One region of the Xanthomonas sp. NCPPB 1132 genome, then DNA from elsewhere that is predicted to be linked to it. Evidence: predicted binding sites of a transcription regulator. Region 1 holds the regulator's gene; the other holds the start of a gene.
The links. Region 1 encodes HrcA, which represses chaperone genes, less so after heat shock. Its sites were predicted from a motif close to TTNGCACTCNNNNNNNNNGAGTGCNAA; they were not measured.

Region 1 (9,472 bases):
CAGGCGCTTGGCCGCGGCGCGGGCTTCCTTGCTGACCTCGACCCCGCCCAGCATCCGCGCCAGTTCTTCCTCGCGCTGGCGTGGGGCCAGCAGTTCCACCGAGCTCTGGGTCATGCCCTCGACCGGCGCCTTACTGACCCGGTAGTGGGCGTGGCCCTGCGCGGCGACCTGCGGCAGGTGGGTCACGCACAGCACCTGGCGCTGCTCGCCGAGCGCGCGCAGTTTCTTGCCGACGATGTCGGCGACGGCGCCGCCAATGCCCGAGTCCACTTCGTCGAAGACCATGGTCGGCACCGCGTCCAGGCCCAGCGCGGCGACCTCGATCGCCAGCGAGATGCGCGACAGTTCGCCGCCGGAAGCCACCTTGCGCAGGGCGCGCGGCGGCTGCCCGGCGTTGGCCGCGACCAGGAACTCGACCCGCTCGGCGCCGGCCGGGTCCGGCCGCTCCGTCTCGTGCGGTTCCAATTGGATCAGGAAGCGGCCGCCGCCCATGCCCAGTTCGCCGATCAACGCGGTGGTGTCGTGCGAGAGCGCCTGCGCACCGCGCTCGCGGGTCGCAGTCAGGGCGGCCGCGGCGTCGCGCCAGGCCTGGGTGGCCTGGGCGATCTCGGCGTCGAGCACGTCCAGCCGCTCGCCGGCGCCGCGCAGGCTCTCCACTTCGGCCAGCAGGGCGTCGCGGTGGCCGGCCAGCGCGTCCACCCCGATCCGGTGCTTGCGTGCCAAGTCGTGCAGGCGGCCGAGCTTGCGTTCCATCTCATCGAACTGCGCCGGGTCGGCATCCAGGTCGTCGCGGACCCGGTCGATCAGCGCCAGCGCTTCCTCCAGCTGGATGCCGGCGCTGTCGATCAGCGCCTGCACCTCGGCCAGGCGCGGGTCGTACTCGCCGACCTTGCCGAGCTCGTGGCGGGTCTGCTGCAGCAGGTCCAGCACCGCCGGCGCCTCGTCGCCGTTGAGCCGCTGCGCCGCGCCCTCGCAGGCGCCGATCAGCGCGGCGGCGTGGGCCTGGCGGCGGTGGTTGACGTCCAGGGCGGCGATCGCCGCCGGGTCCAGGTCCTCGCGCTGCAGTTCGGCCAACTGGTGCTGCAGGAAACCGATGCGGTCGCTGACGTCGCCCTGCGCCAGCAGGGTCTCGCGCTCGCTGAGCAGGCCCTGCCAGCGGGCAGCGGCGGCGCGCACCGCGGCCCGTTCGGCTTCGTTGCGGGCGTAGGCGTCGAGCAGGCCGAGCTGGCTGCCGCGCGAGAGCAGGGCCTGGTGTTCGTGCTGGCCATGGATCTCGACCAGGTGGCCGGCCAGCTCGGCCAGTTGCGACAGGGTCACCGGGCGGCCGTTGATCCAGGCGCGGGAGCCGCCGTCGGCGCGGATCACCCGGCGCAGCTGGCAGTGTTCGTCGTCGTCGAGTTCGTTCTCGCGCAGCCAGGCGCGCGCCTGGGCGGGGGGCACGAACTCGGCCGACAGTTCGGCGCGGTCGGCGCCGTGGCGGACCACGCCGCTGTCGGCGCGCAGCCCGGACAGGAAGCCGAGCGCGTCCACCATCAGCGACTTGCCGGCGCCGGTTTCGCCGGACACCACGGTCATGCCGGGGCCGAATTCCAGTTCGGTGCCGCGTACGACGGCGAAATCCTTGATCGAGAGATGTCTGAGCATGGGGTCTGCATCCGGAGCCGCGCAACGCTAGCATGCGCGGGTAGGTGGGCCAATGACTTGCCAAGCCGGCGTGCAGACATTATCTAAGGACCAGTCTCACGGGTTGATTCCATGCGCGCTTCCCCGGTCCATTCCAGCCTCGATCCGCGTGCCCGGCAGCTGCTGCGCACGCTGATCTCGCGCTATATCCGCGACGGCGAGCCGGTCGGCTCGCAGACCCTGGCCCGGCATGCCGGGCTGGACGTGAGCCCGGCGACGATCCGCAACATCCTGGCCGACCTGGAGGACGCCGGGCTGCTCAGCTCGCCGCACACCTCGGCCGGGCGCGTGCCCACCGCCACCGGCTACCGGGTGTTCGTCGACAGCCTGGTGCAGATGCGTCCGCCGGCCGAAGGCGAGGTGGCACGGCTGCGCGCGGAGATGGCCAATGCCGCCGGCACCCAGGCGCTGCTGGGCAGCGCCTCGGAGCTGCTGTCGGCGATGACCCACTTCGTCGGCGTGGTCAGCGCGCCCAAGCGCGAGCAGTTCGCGTTCCGGCACATCGACTTCTTGCCGCTGGATGCGCGGCGGGTGCTGGCGATCCTGGTGTTCGCCGACAACGAGGTGCAGAACCGGGTCATCGAGCCGCGCAAGGCCTACGAGCCGGCCGAACTGGAGCGCGTGGCCAACTATCTGAACCGGCATTTCGCCGGGCGCGCCCTGGCCGACATCCGCGCCAGCCTGCTGCGCGACCTGCGCCACGCGCGCGACGAGATGGAGCAACTGCTGGCGCACAGCGTCGAACTGGCCGAGCAGGCGCTGGCTCCGGCCGGCGACGACATGGTGCTGGCCGGGCAGACCAAGTTGATGGGCGTGCAGGACCTGTCGGACCTGGAGCGGCTGCGCGAACTGTTCGAGGTCTTCGCCAGCAAGCGCGAGATCCTGCAACTGCTCGAACGCACCATCCGCGCGCCGGGCGTGCGCATCTTCATCGGCGAGGAGACCGGCATGGTGCCGCTGGAGAGCGTGTCGCTGGTGACCGCCCCGTACATGGCCGGGGGCCAGGTGCTGGGCGTGCTGGGCGTGATCGGCCCCAAGCGCATGGACTACGACCGGGTCATCCCCCTGGTCCAGACCGCCGCCGACGTCCTCGGCGCCCGCCTGGACCCATCCCCGCCCGGCGACCGCTGACCCACGCGCACGGGGCGCCCGCAGCGCCCTCCGCCAGCCGACCGTCCCGCCGTACAAGGCGAATCCCCAATCCCGACTCCCCAATCCCTGGATTCACTTGAATCCGCCCGCACCGCCCACATAGGTGGTCCGGTAAGGCGGGACGTACCCCGCCAGGGACCCGGACATGACGCAAGAGCACCCCGAATTCGATTCCGAACACCTGACCGAGGCGCAGCAGCCCTCGACCGATCCGCTGCAGGCGGAGATCGAGACGCTGCGCAGTGAACTGGCCCTGGTCAAGGCCGACGTCCTGCGCGAGCGGGCCGACCTGGAGAACCAGCGCAAGCGCATCGCCCGCGACGTGGAGCAGGCGCGCAAGTTCGCCAACGAGCGCCTGCTCGGCGACCTGTTGCCGGTGTTCGACAGTCTGGATGCGGGGCTGAGCGCCGCCGGCAGCGAGCCCAGCCCGCTGCGCGACGGCCTGGAGCTGACCTACAAGCAGTTGCTCAAGGTCGCCGCCGACAACGGCCTGACCCTGCTCGACCCGACCGGTGAGCCGTTCAACCCCGAGCATCACCAGGCGATCAGCCAGGCCGAGGCCGAGGGCGTCGCCCCGGGGCACGTGATCCAGGTGTTCCAGAAGGGCTACCTGCTCAACGACCGCCTGCTGCGGCCCGCCCTGGTGGTGGTGGCCAAGCACGACTGAGCGCCGGCCGCCGCGCCTGAACCCGGCGCGGCAGCCGTGGAACGCTAATTTGCGGCGATGGCTTGAATGACCCGCAGCCATCCCTATATCCGAACCAGATCCCGGCACTGGCCGGCTACACGACCTTTCAGGAGTCATTGCAATGGGCAAGATCATCGGCATCGACCTGGGCACGACCAACTCGTGCGTGGCGATCATGGACGGCGGCAAGGCCCGCGTCATCGAGAATTCCGAGGGTGACCGCACCACGCCTTCGATCGTCGCCTACACCAAGGACGGCGAAGTGCTGGTGGGCGCCTCGGCCAAGCGCCAGGCCGTCACCAACCCCAAGAACACCTTCTACGCGGTCAAGCGCCTGATCGGCCGCAAGTTCACCGACGCCGAAGTGCAGAAGGACATCGGCCTGGTGCCGTACAGCATCGTCCAGCACGACAACGGCGACGCCTGGGTGGCCACCGCGGACGGGCGCAAGCTGGCCTCGCAGGAAATCTCCGCGCAGGTGCTGGAGAAGATGAAGAAGACCGCCGAGGCGTTCCTGGGCGAGACCGTCACCGAGGCGGTCATCACCGTGCCGGCGTACTTCAACGACAGCCAGCGCCAGGCGACCAAGGACGCCGGCCGCATCGCCGGCCTGGACGTCAAGCGCATCATCAACGAGCCGACTGCGGCTGCGCTGGCCTACGGCCTGGACAAGGGCCAGGGCGGCGACCGCAAGATCGCCGTGTACGACCTGGGCGGCGGCACCTTCGACGTGTCGATCATCGAGATCGCCAACGTCGACGGCGAGAAGCAGTTCGAAGTGCTGGCCACCAACGGCGACACCTTCCTGGGCGGCGAAGACTTCGACAAGCGCGTCATCGACTACCTGGTGGAAGAGTTCAACAAGGACCAGGGCATCGACCTGCGCAAGGATCCGCTGGCGCTGCAGCGCCTGAAGGATGCCGCCGAGCGCGCCAAGATCGAGCTGTCCTCCTCGCAGCAGACCGAAGTCAACCTGCCGTACGTCACTGCCGACGCGTCGGGCCCGAAGCACCTCAACATCAAGCTGACCCGGGCCAAGCTCGAGGCGCTGGTGGAGGACCTGGTCAAGCGCACCATCGATCCGTGCCGCACCGCGCTGAACGACGCCGGCCTGCGCGCCAGCGACATCACCGAGGTGATCCTGGTCGGTGGCCAGACCCGCATGCCGAAGGTGCAGCAGGCGGTGGCCGAGTTCTTCGGCAAGGAGCCGCGCAAGGACGTCAACCCCGACGAGGCCGTGGCGCTGGGCGCGGCGATCCAGGGCGGCGTGCTGGCCGGCGACGTCAAGGACGTGCTGCTGCTCGACGTGACCCCGCTGAGCCTGGGCATCGAGACCCTGGGCGGCGTGTTCACCAAGATCATCGAGAAGAACACCACCATCCCGACCAAGGCCTCGCAGGTGTTCTCCACCGCCGAGGACAACCAGTCGGCGGTGACCGTGCACGTGCTGCAGGGCGAGCGCGAACAGGCCCGCTTCAACAAGTCGCTGGCCAAGTTCGACCTGTCCGGCATCGAGCCGGCGCCGCGCGGCCTGCCGCAGGTGGAGGTGTCCTTCGACATCGACGCCAACGGCATCCTGCACGTGTCGGCCAAGGACAAGAAGACCAACAAGGAACAGAAGGTCGAGATCAAGGCCGGTTCCGGCCTGTCGGACGACGAGATCCAGCGGATGGTCGCCGACGCGGAAGCCAACCGCGAGGAAGACAAGAAGTTCCACGAGCTGGTGCAGGCGCGCAACCAGGCCGACGGCCTGATCCACGCCACCCGCAGCGCGATCACCGAGCACGGCAGCAAGGTCGGCGGCGACGTGATCGGCAAGGTCGAGTCGGCGCTGGCGGACCTGGAAACCGCGATGAAGGGCGACGACAAGGGCCAGATCGAGGCCAAGACCAAGGCGCTGGAAGAGGCCGGTCAGTCGCTGTACGCGGCTGCGGCGGCGGGCGAGCAGCAGCCGGGCGGCAACGCCGGCGGCGCGCATGCGTCCTCGGCCTCGTCCGACGACGTGGTCGACGCCGAGTTCACCGAGGTCAAGGACGACAAGAAGTAAGCCGGGATTGGGGATTCGGGATTGGGGATTCGCGAAGGCCTTGGCCTGTTGGTTCCCACTCCCATCCCTGTCCATCAAGTTTGTAAAAGCGGAAGAGCCGAGGCTCTCCGCTTTTGCATTGAACGAATCCCGACTCCCGACTCCCCAATCCCCGCCCTATGAGCAAACGCGACTATTACGAAGTGCTGGGTGTGGCCCGCACCGCCAGCGACGACGAGCTGAAGAAGGCCTATCGCCGTTGCGCGATGAAGTACCACCCGGACCGCAATCCCGGCGACCACGCCGCCGAGGCCGCGTTCAAGGAATGCAAGGAAGCCTATGAGGTGCTCTCCGACGGCAACCGCCGGCGCATGTACGACGCGCACGGCCACGCCGCGTTCGAGCACGGCATGGGCGGGATGGGCGGCGGCCCTGGCGGCCCGGACATGGGCGATATCTTCGGTGACATCTTCGGCAACATCTTCGGTGGCGCCGGCGGTGGCGGGCGTGCGCCGCGGCGTGGTGCCGACATCGGCTACGTGCTGGAGCTGGACCTGGAAGAAGCGGTGGCCGGCATCGAGCGCCGCATCGAAATCCCGACCCTGAGCGAATGCGAGCACTGCCACGGCAGCGGCTCGGCGGATGGCAAGGTCGAGACCTGCGGTACCTGCCACGGGCGCGGCCAGGTGCGCATCCAGCGCGGCATCTTCGCCATGCAGCAGACCTGCCCGCATTGCGCCGGTCGCGGCCAGATCGTGCAGAACCCGTGCGGCGAGTGCCATGGCGCCGGGCGTGTGGAAGAGACCAAGGTGCTGTCGGTGAAGATCCCCGCCGGCGTCGACAACGGCGACCGCATCCGCCTGTCGGGCGAGGGCGAGGCCGGTCCTGCCGGTACCCCGCCGGGCGATCTGTACGTGGAAGTGCGGGTGCGCGAGCATGCAATCTTCCAGCGCGACGGCGACGACCTGCACTGCGAGGTGCCGATCCGCATCTCGCAGGCGGCGCTGGGCGACACCGTGCGCGTGGCGACCCTGGGCGGCGAGGCGGAGATCCGCATCCCGGCCGAGACCCAGACCGGCAAGCTGTTCCGCCTGCGCGGCAAGGGCGTGCGCTCGGTGCGCAGCCGCAGCGAAGGCGACCTGTACTGCCGCGTGGTGGTGGAGACCCCGATCAACCTCACCGCCGACCAGCGCAAGCTGCTGGAGCAGTTCGAGTCCACCTTCACCGGCGAGGACGCGCGCAAGCATTCGCCGAAGTCGGCGACCTTCATCGATGGGGTGAAGGGGTTCTGGGACCGGATGACGTCGTGAGGCCGGGATGATCAGCCATTCGGCTGCTGAAAAGCCGGGGATTCGGGATTCGGGATTCGGGATGACAGCCTGCGGCTGTTGAAGGCCGGGATTCTGGATTTTCCAAGCGTTCCTGGTCGCTGCCAGGCTTTTGTGGGAGGGGCTTCAGCCCCGACGCTTTACCGTCAAAGCGTCGCGGCTGAAGCCGCTCCTACAGCGGAATGTTGTGCTGGAATGTTTCGGCCGCTGCCTATAGCAGAGGTATCAAGATTCGATTCCGGATGTTCGGCCGTTCTTCCGCATCCGTCCGGACTCCCTGTTGTGTAGGAGCGGCTTCAGCCGCGACGCTTTCTCGTCGGAGCGTCGCAGCTGAGGCCGTTGTTGCTGAAAGCCATGCAACGCGCCGGCACGCGCCCATCAGGGCGTCCTTGCGCCGGCGCTACACTACGGCGATGAACGCTTCCGCCGACAACGCCACCGCACGTCATCTCATCCATGGCCGCCGCCAGCGGCCCGACGGACCGGTGCCGGTCGACGTCATTTCCGTGCAGTCGCAACTCGTCTATGGCCACGCCGGCAACAGTGCCGCTGTGCCGCCGTTGCGCGCGCTGGGCCTGCGCGTGGCCGAGATCCCGACCACCTTGCTGAGCAATGCGCCGTTCTACGCCACGCTGCGCGGCAAGGTGCTGCCGTCGGACTGGTTCGCCGATCTGCTGCTCGGCGCCAGCGAACGCGGCCTGCCGCAGCGTGCGCGCATGCTGGTGTCCGGCTATTTCGGCAGCGTCGGCAATGGCACCGCCTTCGCCGATTGGCTCGACGCGACGCTGCCGCAGTGCCCGACGCTGCGCTACTGCCTGGATCCGGTGATCGGCGATACGCACACCGGTCCCTACGTGGAGCCGGGCCTGGAGGCGATCTTCGCCGAGCGCCTGTTGCCCCACGCGTGGCTGGTGACGCCAAACGCGTTCGAGCTCGGCCGCCTGACCGGCATGCCGGCACTGGCGCAGGACGACGCGATCGCCGCAGCACGCGTGCTGCTGGCGCGCGGACCGGAATGGGTGCTTGCGCACAGCGTCGGCGGCGATGCCGGGCAACTGGTGACGCTGGCGGTGAGTCGCGAGGCGGTCTACCGCTGGTGCTCGCCCTTGCTGCCGGTGGACGTGGCCGGTACGGGCGATGTGTTGATGGCGCTGCTGGTGGCATTCCTGTTGCGTGGCGACAGCTTCGAGGCGGCGATCGGCCGCGCCATCGCCGGCGTGCACGCGGCGCTGGAGGCGACCCTGGCCGCGGACGTGGAAGAACTGGACGTGCTGGCGGCGGCACCGGCTGCGCTGGCCACGCCGCTGCGCTTTACCGCCGAGCGCCTGGCGTGAGCCTGCGCCCGGTCGTCGGCATCGTCGGCAGTGCCGGCGCCTATGGCCGCTGGCTGAGCCGCTTCTTCCGTGAGCGCATGCAGTTGCAGGTGATCGGCCACGATCCGGCCGACCCGCAGTCGCTGGCGCCGGAGGCGCTGCTGCAGCAGGCGCAGGTGCTGATCTTCTCCGCGCCGATCCGGCACACGCCGGCGTTGATCGGCGAGTACGTGCAGCGCGCCGGCGGCCGCGAGCGCGACCAGCTCTGGCTGGACGTCACCTCGGTCAAGGCCGCGCCGGTGGCGGCGATGCTGGCCTCGCAGGCGGAAGTGGCCGGGCTGCATCCGATGACCGCGCCGCCCAAGTCGCCCACGCTCAAGGGCCGCGTGCTGGTGGTGTGCGAGACGCGGGTGGCGCAGTGGCAGCCCTGGCTGCACACCATGTGCGCCGCGCTGGAAGGCGAGTGCGTGCACACCACGCCCGCGCACCACGACCAGGTGATGGCGCTGGTGCAGGCCATGGTCCACGCCACGCACCTGGCCCAGGCGGGCGTGCTGCGCGAACATGCGCCGGCGCTGGGGCCGTTGCAGGCCCTGCTGCCGTACCGCTCGGCCTCGTTCGAACTGGATACCGCGATCATCGCGCGCATCCTGGCCCTGAATCCGGCCATCTACGAAGACATCCAGTTCGGCAATCCGCATGTAGGCGATGTGCTGGACGGGCTGATCGCGCAGCTGTCGCGGCTGCGCGATCAGGTCGGTCGCGGCGACGATGCGGCGCGCGCGCAATTCCGCGCCGAGTTCCTCGACGCAAACCGGCAGGCCTTGGGCGAGGCGGCCATCGCCCAGGGCAACTACAGCTACGAGCGCGTCGGTTATCTGCTGGCCGACCTGACCGAGCAGTCCACGCTCAGCGTCTACCTGCCGGAGGACCGCGCCGGTTCGCTGCGCGCGCTGTTGCACGTGTTCGAGCGCCATGGGGTGAATCTCGCTTCGATCCATTCCTCGCGCACGCAGGCGGGCGAGCTGCATTTCCGGCTCGGCTTCGATCCGGCCAGCGATGCGGGGGCGGTGCGCGGCGCGGCGGCGGAGATCGATGCCAGTGGGATCGGGCGGGTGCTGGCGGGGTGAATTGCATCGCACGCCGTCGGGGCTGAAGCCGCTCTTACAAGAACTTGCGGCGAGTTGGCTGGGGCACTGTGGGGAGGGGCTTCAGTCCCGACGCGGTGCGCCATGAGGACGCATGCCGCTTCGCTCGTCGCGGCTGAAGCCGCTCCTACGAA
Region 2 (9,472 bases), 2.0 Mb from region 1:
CGCTGCCGACGCTGCTGATCGTCACTCCGGCCGCGGCCGACGACACCCCGCTGGCGACGGCGCTGACCGCGCTGCCGCAGGCCGACCTGGTCCAGCACGACGCGCTGTGGCGCAAGCGTCTGGATGGCTGGCTGCATTTTGGCGAACGCCTGGTGCAGGTGCTGTCGCTGCTGCTCGGCGCCGGTGCGGTGCTGGTGGTCGGCAACACCGTGCGCCTGGACATCCAGTCGCGGCGCGAGGAGATCGGCGTGCTGCAGCTGCTCGGCGCCAGTGACGGTTTCATCCGCCGCCCGTTCCTGTACCTGGGCGCCTGGTACGGTTTCGGCGCCGGAGTGCTGGCGCTGGGCCTGCTCGCCGCCTCCGGCATGGCCCTTGGCCAGCCGCTGGCGGCACTGGCCGACAGCTATGGCAGCCACTTCGTGCTGCACGGGCTGGATGCGCTGCACGCCGGCTTCGTGCTGCTCGGCACCCTGCTGCTGGGCTGGCTCGGCGCCTGGCTGGTGACCGGCCACTTCCTGCGCCAGACGCGGCCCACCGACACCTGAGGCGCACATGGCCGGGCACGAGCTCAAGCATCTGATCAGCGCCGCCCCCCGGGTGATGGTGGTCGATGGCTCGAAGCTGGTGCGCAAGCTGATCGCCGACGTGCTGCATCGCGAACTGCCCGACGTGACCGTGGTCGGCTGCGCCAGCATCGCCGAGGCGCGCGCCGCGCTGGAGGCCGGCCCGGTCGACCTGGTCACCACCTCGCTGGGGCTGCCCGACGGCGACGGCCTGACCCTGGCCCGCAGCGTGCGCGAAGCCGCCGGCCAGGCGTACGTGCCGGTGATCGTGGTCTCCGGCGACGCCCAGCAGCACCTGGTCGAACGCCGTTTCACCGAGTACGTCACCGACTATTTCGACAAGGCGCTCGGCCACGAGGCGCTGGCCACCTTCATCCGCGGCTACGTGCAGCCGCAGCCGGTGGCCGGCGCCACCGTGCTCTATGTCGAGGACAGCCGGGTGGTGGCCGAGGCGACCAAGCGCATGCTCGAGCGCCAGCAACTGCACGTGGTGCACGTGCTCAGCGCCGAGGACGCATTCGCGCTGCTCACCGCCGAGTCGCTGGGTCGCACCACCCGCCGCATCGACCTGGTGCTGACCGACGTCACCCTCAAGGGCGAGCTCAACGGCCGCGACGTGGTCCAGCGCATCCGCGTCGACTTCGCCTACGGCAAGCGGCGCATGCCGGTGCTGGTGATGACCGGCGACAGCAACCCGCACACCCAGTCCGAGCTGCTGCGCGCCGGTGCCAACGACCTGGTGCAGAAGCCGATCGAAGAGCGCCTGCTGGTCACCAAGGTGCTGTTCCAGTTGCGCCTGGCCCGGCTCGACGAGATCGCCGTGAGCTTTTGACCCCGATGTCCCGAACCTGGAAACGATGAGCAACAACGAAGACGAAAGCCGGATCCAGCTGGAGCCGTCATGGAAGGCGCAGGTGGGCGACTGGCTGCTGCGCCCGGAGATGCGCGAGCTGGCCACGTTCCTGCGCCAGCGCAAGGCCGCCGGCGCGCGGGTGTTCCCGCCGGGGCGGCAGATCTTCGCCGCCTTCGACGCCACCCCGTTCGAAAAGGTGGAGGTGGTGATCCTCGGCCAGGACCCGTACCACGGCTACGGCCAGGCGCACGGGCTGTGCTTCTCGGTGCTGCCGGGGGTGCCGGTGCCGCCGTCGCTGCTGAACATCTATAAAGAGATCGAGGACGACCTGGGCATCCGCCGGCCGGACCACGGCTGCCTGCTGCCGTGGGCGCAGCGCGGCGTGCTGCTGCTCAACGCGGTGCTGACGGTGGAGGAGAGCCGGGCTGGCGCCCATCAGGGCAAGGGCTGGGAGGGCTTCACCGACCACGTCGTGGAGACCCTCAATCGCGAGCGCGAGGGCCTGGTGTTCCTGCTCTGGGGCAGCTATGCCCAGGCCAAGGGCAAGGTCATCGATACCCGCCGCCACCGCGTGCTGAAGGCGCCGCACCCCTCGCCACTGTCGGCACACCGCGGCTTCCTCGGCTGCAAGCATTTCTCCGCGGCCAACGAGTACTTGAAGCGCCGGGGCGCCGCCCCCATCGACTGGAGTCTGCCGCCGCGCGCGGAGCTGGAAGCGGCGCTGCGCGGCGCCTGAACCCCGGTTGGACAGGGCGCGGCGTCCACCGCATGTGGACGCCGTTTTCGCGAACTGGATGGTAGTTTGGTGGTCAGAAGATGGAAGCCGCGATGCTTCCAGATTGTTTCAGTGGCTTGTGCTGCAGTGTCATTCCTGATTCATATGTTGCATAAATAGAACACAGGAACTTTTTACTGTACCCAGCAGTCCAATTAGTAGACTGCTAAGATGAGCCCTATGAGCCAGACTCTTACCTCCAACGCTTTGGTTGCCAACAACCTCCCGATTCCCAGTCCGCTCGGTTCGCTGGATGCCTACATCGGCGCCGTGCACCAGATCCCGGTGCTGACGTCCGACGAGGAACGCGCACTGGCGGCGCGGTACCGCGACCAGGAAGACCTGGATGCGGCCCGCGAACTGGTCCATTCCCACCTGCGCTTCGTGGTGCACGTGGCCCGCGGCTACAACGGCTACGGCCTGCCGCTGGGCGACCTGATCCAGGAAGGCAACATCGGCCTGATGAAGGCGGTCAAGCGCTTCGACCCGGACATGGGCGTGCGCCTGGTCAGCTTCGCGGTGCACTGGATCCGTGCCGAGATGCACGAGTACATCCTGAAGAACTGGCGCATCGTCAAGGTCGCCACGACCAAGGCGCAGCGCAAGCTGTTCTTCAACCTGCGCAAGTCCAAGACCCGCCTGGGCTGGATGAACGCGGCCGAGGTCACCGCGGTGGCCAAGGACCTCAACGTGTCCGAGCGCGAGGTGATGGAGATGGAGTCGCGCCTGTCCGGTCGCGACATTGGCTTCGATGCGCCGTCCGACGAGGACGACGACCACGCGCCGCCGTCGCCGGCCGCGTACCTGATGGCCAACGAGGAAGATCCCTCGCAGGCCTACGAACGCGCCGACAGCGAGGACAACCAGCTGCAGCTGCTGCGCGAAGGTCTGGCGGAACTGGATGCGCGTTCGCGCGACATCATCAAGCGCCGCTGGCTGGATGCCGACAGCAAGATCACCCTGCAGGAACTGGCCGATGAGTATGGCGTGTCGGCCGAGCGCATCCGCCAGATCGAGGCGAACGCGCTGAAGAAGATGAAGGCGCTGTTCGTTGCCTGAGTCGCCTGCGGCAATCCCTTGCAACGCGCGAAAGGGCCCGGCATCGCCGGGCCTTTGCTGTTTGTGCCTGGGCTCACTCGCGGATCGGCGACTGCTGACGCGCCCTCGATTGGCTACGACTCCGGCGGTCGTGCCACCGGCAGATGCCAGCCGTAGCGGATCGCCATGAAGCGCAGGCCGAAGCACAGCACCGCACCGACCGCCAGGCCCCAGGGCTGCGGCAGATGCAGCACCTGCGCCGCGGCGACCACGCCGCCGCCGAGCAGGGCCGCCACCGCGTACAGTTCGGCCTGCAGTACCACCGGCGTGCGCGCCACCAGCAGGTCGCGGACGATGCCGCCGCCGATGCCGCTGAGCATGCCCAGCAGGGTTGCGCTCAGCGGGCCCAGGCCGAACGCCAGCGCCTTGCTGGTGCCGTACACCGCGAACAGCGCCAGGCCCATCGCATCGAAGATCTGCACCGGATTGCGCAGGCGCTCGACCGTGTGGTGGCGGTAGAACGCCAGCAGCCCGGCCAGGCAGGCGACACCGAGATAGCGCACGTCGGCCAGCGCTGCCGGCGGGGTGGCGCCGATCAGCACGTCGCGGGCGATGCCGCCGGAGACCGCGGCCGCGCACGACAGCACCAGCACGCCGAACAGGTCCAGGCGATGGCGCACGCCGACGGTGGCGCCGCTGATCGCGAACACGAAGGTGCCCAGCAGGTCGAGCAGGAACAGGAAGGTCGCCAAGACGGGCACTGCGCTGCAGCAAAAAGGCCGGCTAGGATCGCAGCCCGGCCCTGCAGTGTCACCTGTCCTTGGATGGCGCGGCCTGTGCCTGCGTTGCCTCGGCTGCGGGCGGGTCGCCGAGGATGATGCGCGCAGCACGCTGGTAGCTCCAGTACGCCCAGGCCCAGTTGAGCAGCACCACCACGCGGTTGCGGAAGCCGATCAGGAAGAACACGTGCGCGGCCAGCCAGAACCACCAGGCCAGCACGCCGGAGAGCTGCAGCCGGCCCAGGTGCACGATCGCGGCCATGCGCCCGATGGTGGCCAGGTTGCCGTAGTCGGCGTAGCGGAACGGCACGCTGGCGGTATCGCCGCGCAGCCGCCGGCGCAGGGTGTCGGCGACGTGCCGGCCCATCTGCTTGGCGGCCGGCGCCACGCCGGGAACCGGACGGCCGTCGGCCTGCTGCACCGCGGCCAGGTCGCCGGCGACGAACAGTTCCGGATGGGCCGGCACGCTCAGGTCCGGCTGGACCTGCACGCGGCCGCTGCGGTCCAGCGGCGTCTGCAGTGTCTTCGCCAGCGGCGAGGCGGCCACGCCGGCGGCCCAGACCACGGTGCGCGCCGGCACGAAGGTGCTGCCCAGGCGATATCCGCTGGCGTCGATGTCGGCGACCGGCACGCCGGTCAGCACTTCCACCCCGAGCTTTTCCAACTGCTTCTGCGCCTTGGCCGAGAGGTGCTCGGGGAAGGAGGACAGCACCCGCGGGCCGGCCTCGATCAGCCGCACCCGCGCCTCGGCCGGGTCGATGCGGCGGAACTCGTGCTTCAGCGTGTGCCGGGCGATCTCGGCCAGGGTGCCGGCCAGTTCGACGCCGGTGGGGCCGCCGCCGACGATGGCGAAGCTGAGCCAGGCCGCGCGCGCGGCGGGGTCGGTTTCCGCTTCGGCGCGCTCGAATGCCAGCAGCAGGTGCCGGCGCAGTTGCAGCGCGTCGTCCAGGGTCTTCAGGCCCGGCGCATGCGCCGCCCAGTCGTCGTGGCCGAAATAGGCGTGGGTGGCGCCGGTGGCGACCAGCAGGTAGTCGTAGGCCAGCGTCTGGCCGTCGGCCAGGCGCACCTGCCGCGTCTGCTTGTCGATGTCGACGACCTCGCCCAGGCGTACTTCGACGTTGTCCTGGTGGCGCAGGATCTGCCGCAGCGGCGCGGCGATGTCCGGCGCCGACAGGCCGGCGGTGGCGACCTGGTACAGCAGCGGCTGGAACAGATGATGGTTACGGCGGTCGATCAGGGTGATGCGCAACGGCGTCCTGGCCAGGGCGCGGGTGGCCCACAAGCCGGCGAAGCCGCCGCCGATCACGATCAGGTGCGGCACGCGTGTGTTGTCCATGCAGGACTCCAGGAGGGGGAGAGGAAAGGAGGCGTCCGGTGTCGGCGCGACGGTCGTGGGCGCGCGTGGCGCACCGATCCACGGAAACGCGCGCGGCCAGTGGGGCGCTGCGCGATCGTCGAGGGCCGGACCTGCATGCTCGTATAGTAGCGCGATGCCAAGCGCGGTCAGCGACAGGGAGGACGCACGGTCATGCCAGCGACAGTGAAGCCGCGCGCGTCGGCGCCGCCACAGGCGCCACTGCCGTCGCGCTGGCGCAGCCTGCTGTTCTGGGCCAAGACCCGCGCGCTGCAACTGCGCCGCGCACTGCACGATCTGCGCGGCGGTCCGCGCCGGCATCGCCGCGACGCCGGCCTGGCGATCGCCGACGGCAGCTGTGCCGAATCGGTCACCGCGCTGTGGCCCGACAGCGAGGAGACCGCACCGCAACTGGTGGCTGGCAAGATCCACAACCTGCGCCTGGCCGCGCGTGCGCTGCACGGCGTGGAGGTGCCGGCCGGGGCCACCTTCAGCTTCTGGCGCCAGCTCGGCCGTGCCACCCGCCGCCGCGGCTTCGTCGCCGGCCGCGAACTGCGCGAGGGCTGCCTGGTGCCGTCGATCGGCGGCGGCCTGTGCCAGATGTCCAATGCGATCTACGACGCGGCGCTGCGGCAGGGCCTGGAGATCGTCGAGCGGCACCGCCACACCCAGGTGATTGCCGGCTCCCTGGCCGAGCGCGACCGCGACGCGGTGGTGTTCTGGAACTACGTGGACCTGCGCCTGCGCGCCGCCGCGCCGTGGCGGCTGGAGGTGTGGCTGGATGGCGAGACGCTGCACGTGCGCATCCGCGGCGGTGCCGCGGCGCCGGCGGCATTGCCGTTGCCGCCGCTGCAGCGGCGCACCGCGGCCGCCGGCGTCGGCGCCGCCAACGACTGCACCCGCTGCGGCCGCAGCGCCTGCCATCGGCATGTGGCGGCGGTGCCGGAGGGCTTGCACCGCACCTGGCTGGTCGACGAGGACTGGCCTGAGTTCGCGGAAGACCGCCGGCGCCGGCAGCAGCCGGGCGACCGGGTGCTGGCATTGCCGCGGCGCAGCGTCGCGGCAGTGCGCGCGGCGTTGCTGCGGCGCTGGTGGCTGTGGCGTGGGATGCCGTTGCCGCAGGCGCGCCAGCGCGCGCAGCGCATCCGCCTGCGGGCGCTGCGGCACCGGCTGGGCGCGCGCGACGTCGACCTGGTGGTGCCGCAGGGCCTGTTGCCGGAATTGTGGCTGGCCGACGAGCTGCAGGGTCGGCGCTGGGACGTGTGCATGACCGCCTTGCCGATGCATCTGCTGCAGGCCCGCCTGGACGCGGCCGCGCAGCGGCATCCGCACAGTCCCACCTTGCGCGATTTCCGCGCCGATCCGGCGCTGATCGAGGCCGAGCGTGCGGCGCTGGCGCAGGCGCGGCAGTGGATCACTCCGCACCGCCAATTGCTGGCGCTGGCCGGCAGCCGTGGCCTCGCGCTGCAATGGCAACGACCCGCCCTGCCGGTGGGCGCGGCTGAGCTGGCGGGCGCCTCCGCAGACACCGCGCCGCGGGTGCTGTTGGCCGCCTCGGCGCTGGCGCGCAAAGGCGCCTACGAACTGCGCGAAGCGTTGCGTGGGTTGCCGCTGCTTTTGCTGCTGCCGCCCGGTGCGCAGGAGGCACCGGACTTCTGGAATGGCATCGCGGTACAGCGGGTCGCGTCGATGGCCGAAGGCGTGCACGCGGCCTCACTGGTGCTGCTGCCTGCGTGGATCGAACAGCAGCCGCGTGGGCTGCTGCTGGCCATGGCGCTGGGCAAGCCGGTGATCGCCACCGCCGCCTGCGGCCTGTCTCCGGATGCTGGCGCATGGCGCTGCGTGGAGGCAGGGGACAGCACGGCATTGCGCGCGCAAGTGGTCGACGCATTGGGGCTGGTGGACTGAGCGAAAAGCGAAACGCGTGGGCGTCAGGGCCGCCGTCTGCTTTGCCACGGTGATCGGATGCGCGTTCGTCTGGAGCAGCTTCAGAGCCGCCCTGCTTGGCGACGCGTGCCACTGCCGCGTAAGAGCGGCTTCAGCCGCGATGAGGCATTACCGGTAATGCCCGTCGCGGCTGAAGCCGCTCCTACGGAAGCGGATTGCGTGCGTTGCCGACGATTTGCGGCCTCATGCAAGGCCGGCGCATCGCGGGCTCGACGCGCGCTGGCGCTCCAGCGATTTACGCCAGTGGTGTACTGAAGGACTTGCGCCGCACACCGCGCGCCTGCCTCAGTACAGATCCTGCGGATCCACATCCAGCGACCAGCGCACCCGCCGGGCATGTGGCAGCGCGTGGATCGCCGGCACCGCTGCGTCCAGCACGGCATGCAGCGCGCGCCGCGTGTTCGCCGACAGCAGCAACTGGGTGCGCTGGAACCCGGCGCGGCGCGGCATCGGCGCCGGCATCGGACCGAAGCGCTGCACCTCGTCCTGCGCCGGCAGCAGCGCGCGCACCGCGGCGAGGAAGGCGTTGGCGTGTTCGACCTGCTTGGCCTCGGCGCGCAGCAGCGCCAGGTGCGCGAACGGGGGGAAGCCTGCGGCCTCGCGCTGCTCCAGTTCCGCCGCGGCGAAGGCGTGGTAGCCGCCGTGCACCAGGGTCTGCAGCAGCGCATGCCCGGGGTGGTGGGTCTGCAGCCAGACCTCGCCCGGCCGTGCCGCGCGGCCGGCGCGGCCGGCGACCTGGATCAACTGCTGCGCCAGCTTCTCGCTGGCACGGAAATCGGCCGAGAACAGGCCTTCGTCGATGCCGACCACCACCACCCGGCTCAATTGCGGCAGGTCGTGGCCCTTGGCCAGGATCTGCGTGCCGACCAGGATGCCGGGCGCAGTGCCGAGCGTGGCCAACTGCGTCTCCAGCGCATCGCGGCGTTGGGTGGTGCTGCGGTCGATGCGTAGCACCGGCACGTCCGGGAATGCCTGCACCAGGCGTTCCTCGAGGCGTTCGGTGCCGATGCCCTGCGGCTGCAGCGCCAGGCTGCCGCAATCCGGGCAGGCCAGTGGCGCCGGCTGCCGTGCGCCGCAGTGGTGGCATTGCAGGCGCCGGCCGCCGGCGTGCACGGTCATCGGCGTGGCGTGCAACGGGGTGCTGCAGCGCTGGCACGGCGCGGTCCAGCCGCAGTCGTGGCACAGCAGCACCGGCGCATAGCCGCGGCGGTTCTTGAACACCAGCACCTGGCCGCCATCGGCCAGTGCCGTGCCGATCCCGGCCAGCACCTCCGGCGACAGCCCGTCCTGTAGCGGGCGCTTGCGCACGTCGAGCACGCGCACCGTCGGCGGTTTGGCGTCGCCGGCGCGGCGGGTCAGGCGCAGGTGCGCGTAGCGGCCGCCGGTGGCGTTGTGCAGGCTCTCCAGCGACGGCGTGGCGCTGCCCAGCAGCACCGGCACGTCCAGCGCCTTGCCGCGCACCAGGGCGAAATCGCGGGCGTGGTAGCGGATGCCGTCCTGCTGCTTGTAGCTGCCGTCGTGCTCCTCGTCGACCACGATCAATCCGGCCTGCGGCAGCGGCACGAACACCGCTGAGCGGGTGCCGACCACCACCTGCGCCTCGCCGCGCCAGGCGGCTGCCCAGACCCGCGCGCGTTCGTTGTCGTTGAGCCCGGAATGCAGCGCATGCACCGGCACGCCGAGGCGGGCGCGGAAGCGCGCCAGGGTCTGCGGGGTCAGGCCGATCTCCGGCACCAGCACCAGCGCCTGGCGGCCGCGCGCCAGGCAGGCGGCGATCGCCTGCAGGTAGACCTCGGTCTTGCCGCTGCCGGTGACGCCATCGAGCAGGAACGGGGCGAAGCCGGCGGCGCCGACCACCGCGTCGATCGCCGCCTGCTGCTCGACGTTGGGCACCGGCCCGGGCTGCGGCTGCGGCGCCGCGGCGCTGGCCGGCACGGCGATGCGTTCGGCGTGGCCGCGCTTGGCCAGGGCGCGGGCGGCGCTGCGCCAGTCATCCATCGCCTGGTCCAGCCGGTCCTCGTCCACGGCGCCGTCCGCCAGCAGCGCGGCGAAGCGGTGCGGGCGGGTGCCGGCGCGGGCGCGGTGGCTGGCGCCGGCCTCGGTCAGGCGCCAGGCCCAGGCGTGGGTGTCGGGCAGCGGTTCGCCGCGGCGCAGCGGCACCGG

Region 2: rpoH (RNA polymerase sigma factor RpoH) is a predicted target of HrcA. The motif match lies at 2,335-2,361, and genes of this name have one in related genera.

The regions. Positions count from the first base shown of each region.
Region 1 is NZ_CM152819.1:2,309,029-2,318,500, forward strand. Features, by position in the region: gene recN (DNA repair protein RecN) at 1-1,644, opposite strand, end outside; gene hrcA (heat-inducible transcriptional repressor HrcA) at 1,756-2,814, shown strand; gene grpE (nucleotide exchange factor GrpE) at 2,981-3,502, shown strand; gene dnaK (molecular chaperone DnaK) at 3,645-5,570, shown strand; gene dnaJ (molecular chaperone DnaJ) at 5,729-6,859, shown strand; gene pdxY (pyridoxal kinase) at 7,291-8,211, shown strand; gene AC1G9L_RS09835 (prephenate dehydrogenase) at 8,208-9,320, shown strand.
Region 2 is NZ_CM152819.1:4,313,107-4,322,578, reverse strand. Features, by position in the region: gene ftsX (permease-like cell division protein FtsX) at 1-545, shown strand, start outside; gene AC1G9L_RS18585 (response regulator) at 553-1,395, shown strand; gene ung (uracil-DNA glycosylase) at 1,421-2,152, shown strand; gene rpoH (RNA polymerase sigma factor RpoH) at 2,372-3,250, shown strand; gene AC1G9L_RS18570 (trimeric intracellular cation channel family protein) at 3,364-3,981, opposite strand; gene AC1G9L_RS18565 (NAD(P)/FAD-dependent oxidoreductase) at 4,040-5,344, opposite strand; gene AC1G9L_RS18560 (VanW family protein) at 5,537-7,270, shown strand; gene AC1G9L_RS18555 (primosomal protein N') at 7,595-9,472, opposite strand, start outside.